DNA from 2 places in the Falseniella ignava genome. Region 2 is predicted to be linked to the other one. Evidence: predicted binding sites of a transcription regulator. Region 2 holds the regulator's gene; the other holds the start of a gene.

Region 1 (2,504 bases), on a different contig from region 2:
GAAACAACTCAAGAGAGTGAAACAACTACCGAAGAAGTAACTTCGGAAGAAACAACTCAAGAGAGTGAAACAACTACTGAAGAAACTACGGAAGAAGTAACTTCGGAAGAAACAACTCAAAATTCAGAAATAACAGAAGAAGTCGATGAGAAAGAACAGGATGATCACACTGTGGACGTATCGCCAAGAAATATTGAAGAATTAATTGGATTGATTAAGGAATTAACTTATAAGTTAGCTCATTTAGATCAGTATCGTTATCCAAATGCATTGTCGATTGAAGCGATGCACCAACAAATCGAAGTAGCTAAACGGGCACTTAATGAAAAGACGAATGAGGAATCTATTAACAATCTGATTGAAATACTTAAGGCATACAATCGTGAATTTACGCTTAAATCAGGTGCAGCTATTCCATCAGCACAAAAGAGCAGTGTAGAAAGTGGTAAATCACAATCAAATAATCTACCACCGCAATATGGTCATTCAACAATTTCAATATCAGATTTAGCAATGTACAATTTATGGTATTTATTAATACTGACTATAGAGTTAGTCACTGATTATTTAATCCCATAATATTTTGCTTAAACATCCGATGCAAATCGGATGTTTTTTTATATTAATCAAAAATCGTACCTAATGAAAAATTTAATAAGAATATATTTTTCAATAAATCCTAATTAATACTTAAAATAATATCAAAATTAAGTGCCATTCTTATCTTAATTAGTATTACTGATTTTAATTTATCGTTTAAATTAAATTAATTTTACTAAAAGACCTTACACATCAGAATACTAACTAGATATTGTGAAATATAAAAAAAGTTTGATAACCCCTATATATTGTGTATAATTGTATGTGCACACACAACATATTGATTTTTGTGTTATCAGTACTCTATAAATCATATAGGAGGTCTATCATGGAATTAATTCACCAACCACAAACAGCTCAAAAAATTACAAAACGCGACGGACGTCGCGTTAAATTCTACCCGCATTTTATTTATCAATCCATTATAAAAGCGATGGGAGCAAATATTAATAAAGAAGTCGCTAACATCATTGCGCAAAATGCTTTAAATCAAGTCAACGAGTTAAAAACGACTAAGGCAATTCACCAATTTGTCATCCTTTCATTAAAGCATTATAAGCAGTATCAAACGGCCTTAAATTATGAAAACTTTCATACAAAACAATTTAAAGACCGAGAAGATCAACTAGATATTAAGAAAAAAATTACTCAACTCACTTCAGGTAATCGAAAAATGTTAAATGAAAATGCCAATAAAGATAGCCGTGTTTTTAATACGATGCGCGATTTAACGGCTGGAACGAGCGCTAAAGCAATTGGACTCAATCTTCTACCTAAAGAAGTAGCGAATGCACATTTAAAAGGTGATATTCATTTTCATGATTTAGATTATTCACCATATAGTCCAATGACGAATTGTTGTTTAATTGATGTTAAATACATGATGGATCATGGGTTCCAAATTGGCAATGCTGAAGTTGATTCGCCTAAATCAATTAATACAGCTGCCGCCCAAATTGCACAAATTATTGCAAACGTTGCTTCAAGTCAATTTGGTGGTTGTACCATTGACCGAATTGATGAAATTCTGGCACCGTATGCAGAACTGAATTTCAAAAAGCACCTTAAAACTGCTCAGGAATGGTTCCCAGAATCTGATATTATCGAAGAATACGCAAAATCACGTACGCAAAAAGATATTTATGATGCGATGCAAAGCTTGGAATACGAAATTAACACATTATATACCTCAAATGGCCAAACGCCTTTTACGACCGTTGGTTTTGGTTTGGGAACAAATTGGTATGAGCGTGAAATTCAAAAAGCGATTTTAAATATTCGAATTCAAGGCCTTGGTAAGGAAAAACGCACTGCAATTTTCCCTAAATTGGTCTTTACATTGAGAAAAGGGACCAATCTTCAACCCACTGATGTGAACTACGATATTAAACAACTTGCAATCGAATGTGCTACCAAGCGGATGTATCCTGACGTATTAATGTATGACAAAATTTTGGAACTAACTGGATCATTTAAAGCACCGATGGGATGCCGTTCATTTTTACAAGGGTGGCACAATGAAGCCGGAGAAGAGGTCAACGCTGGTCGTATGAACCTTGGGGTTGTTACCTTGAATGTTCCGCGTATTGCTTTAGAATCGAATCAATCTCCTAAGATATTTTGGCAACTGATGGATGAGCGCCTCCAAGTCATTAAAACAGCACTATTATATCGCATTAAACGTACGAAAGAAGCCGTTCCAGCTAATGCACCGATTTTATATCAACATGGTGCTTTTGGACATCATTTGTCTGAAAATGACGAAGTAGATACTGTCTTTAAAAATCGTAGGGCTACAATCTCAATCGGTTATATTGGACTTTATGAAGCTACAGCGTACTATTTTGGACGAAACTGGGAAAATAATCCGACAGCCAAAGCATTTTCTTTAGAAATTGTCAAAA
Region 2 (2,504 bases):
GGAAAGTTTTTAATTTTTAATTTAACGGATGGGTATCTTATCTCCCACTTACGTATGGAAGGGAAATACTTCTTTTATTTACCCGAAGAGGTGCCGCTCGATAGAGATAAACACAGCCATATTATTTTTACGTTCGAGGCTAACAGTCAACTTCATTATCATGATGTCCGTAAGTTTGGTCGGATGAATTGGGTTGAAGCTGGGGAGTTGGATTCATTCTTTGATGCGAGACAACTCGGACCTGAGCCGACAGAACGTGAGTTTGATCTAGAGGTTTTTACTCAACAATTGCACGAATGTCGTCAAATGATTAAACCTGCCCTTTTATCGCAGCGCTATGTAGCGGGTTTAGGTAATATTTATGTAGATGAAGCATTATATTTAGCACAAATTCATCCCATGACTCGAGCTAATACCCTGACAGAGTCCGAAATTTGTCGGCTTCATCATCAAATTATCGATGTCCTACAGCGAGCTGTTGCTGCAGGTGGGTCCACTATCCGAACTTATCGCAATATTATCGATGAAGCAGGCAGCTATCAAGATCAATTAATTGTGTATGGAAAACAAGGTGAGCTCTGTCCACGATGCCAGACCCCGATTGAAAAGATGAAAGTAGCTCAACGCGGGACGCACTGGTGCCCGACATGTCAAATATTAAAGGAGAGATAAAATGTATGTTGTGGCGATTACAGGCGGGATTGCGACAGGAAAATCAACTGTAACTCGTTTTATCTTGGAGCTAGGGTATCCGGTGATTGATTTAGACCATGTAGCTCGTCAAGTTGTTGAAGTAGGTCAACCTTGTTGGCAAGCAATTGTAGATCGGTTCGGAACAGACATTCTCCAACAAGATCAGACTTTGAATCGAAAAAAATTGGGTGAACTCGTCTTTAACGATTCGGACGCGTTGGAACAGTTAAATCAAATTATGCATCCAGCAATATATCAAGCGACTCTACAGCAACTTGCATATTACCGAGAGAAAGCGGAACCGCTTTGTTTTATCGATATTCCCTTGCTGTTTGAAACCGAAGAAAATTACCCTTATGATGAATCTTGGCTAATCTATGTGCCGGAAAATATACAATTAGAGCGCTTAATGGCACGTGATCATTTATCAAAAGAAGAAGCATTACAACGAATGAAACAACAACAATCGATAGAATGGAAAAAGACCGTTGCAGACCGGATTATTTATAATGATGGATCCTTTTCCCAAACCTATCAGCAAGTAAGAAATGAACTTGAAAGAATAGGTAAACTTATTACATTGTGATAAACTATATTTATTATTGATTAGAAGGAGGCGTCAATATGCGTTGCCCAAAGTGTCATCATACATCATCTAAAGTGATTGATTCTAGACCGAGTGAAGAGACCGATACGATTCGCCGTCGAAGAGAATGTCTAAGTTGTGGCTATCGTTTTAATACGTATGAGCGTATTGAAAAGCTTCCTTTACTCGTTATTAAGCGGGATAATGTTCGTGAAGAATTTAATCGCGATAAACTCTTGCGAGGTATTATTCGATCGGCTGAGAAGCGGCCGATTCAATTAGAAGCGATGAATAAATTAGTTGATTCTATTGAAGAGAAAATCCGTGAATCTGGTAAGCAAGAAATACCGAGCGAAGTGATTGGCGAAATGGTGATGGAGCGCCTTTTTGAATTGGACGAAGTCGCTTATATCCGTTTTGCGAGTGTCTATCGTGAATTTCAATCGCGTGAGATGTTTATGAAAGAATTAGAAACAATGGTCGATAAATATCGAGCCGAGTCCGATTCGAATTCGAAAGGGGATCTTTCATGAAAATAAATGATTCGGCTTGGCGGATGCATCCTACTCAACCATTACAAGTGCAATCACTTTCGCAAATCAATCGACAAGAAATTCATCATCTTATTTCACTGTACCAGCCGCTAGTTGGGCCGTTGGGAGTTGCATTGTATTTAACACTCGAATCATTAGCTGATTCTCCACAAGAATCTCTACAACATCAAGATATTTTCAAAGTAATGAATATGGGAGCGGCAGATTTTCATTGGGCGCGTCAAAGACTTGAGGCGGTAGGATTGTTAAAGACATTCTTATATTCATCAAGTGATCAGCCAAGTAAGTATCAACTCGCTGTCTATCAAGTATTAAAGCCTAAAACTTTTGCAGCATTTAGTCAATCAAGCCAACTTAAAACCGCACTCCTACATTATATGGGGCCTGGGTACTTTGAACAGTTGATACAAGAAAATGAAGCCCCGTCAGTGGATTTGCAACAGTTTGAAGAAGTTACGCAACCATTCAAAGCGATTTATAGTGGGATTGCGGCAAATGTTAATGCGTCTGATCAAAATAGCGATAGTTCGATCGAAAATTTTAAAAGAACACCGGTCTCTCAAACAGTACATAAGGTAATTAACGCTTTGATTAAGCGTGGTGTCAATCATCAATTATTCACAGTTCGGTTTATGGACGAACTAAACGCTTTACAGACCTTATATCAATTC

Evidence for each region. Region 2 encodes NrdR, which represses ribonucleotide reductase genes. Its sites were predicted from a motif close to ACACNATATATNGTGT; they were not measured.
Region 1: nrdD (anaerobic ribonucleoside-triphosphate reductase) is a predicted target of NrdR. The motif match lies at 839-854, and genes of this name have one in related genera.

What each region holds. Positions count from the first base shown of each region.
Region 1 is NZ_PKHE01000010.1:9,781-12,284, reverse strand. Features, by position in the region: partial or broken gene CYJ57_RS07810 (hypothetical protein) at 1-579, shown strand, start outside; gene nrdD (anaerobic ribonucleoside-triphosphate reductase) at 929-2,504, shown strand, end outside.
Region 2 is NZ_PKHE01000018.1:12,065-14,568, forward strand. Features, by position in the region: gene mutM (DNA-formamidopyrimidine glycosylase) at 1-672, shown strand, start outside; gene coaE (dephospho-CoA kinase) at 674-1,279, shown strand; gene nrdR (transcriptional regulator NrdR) at 1,318-1,812, shown strand; gene CYJ57_RS06405 (DnaD domain protein) at 1,809-2,504, shown strand, end outside.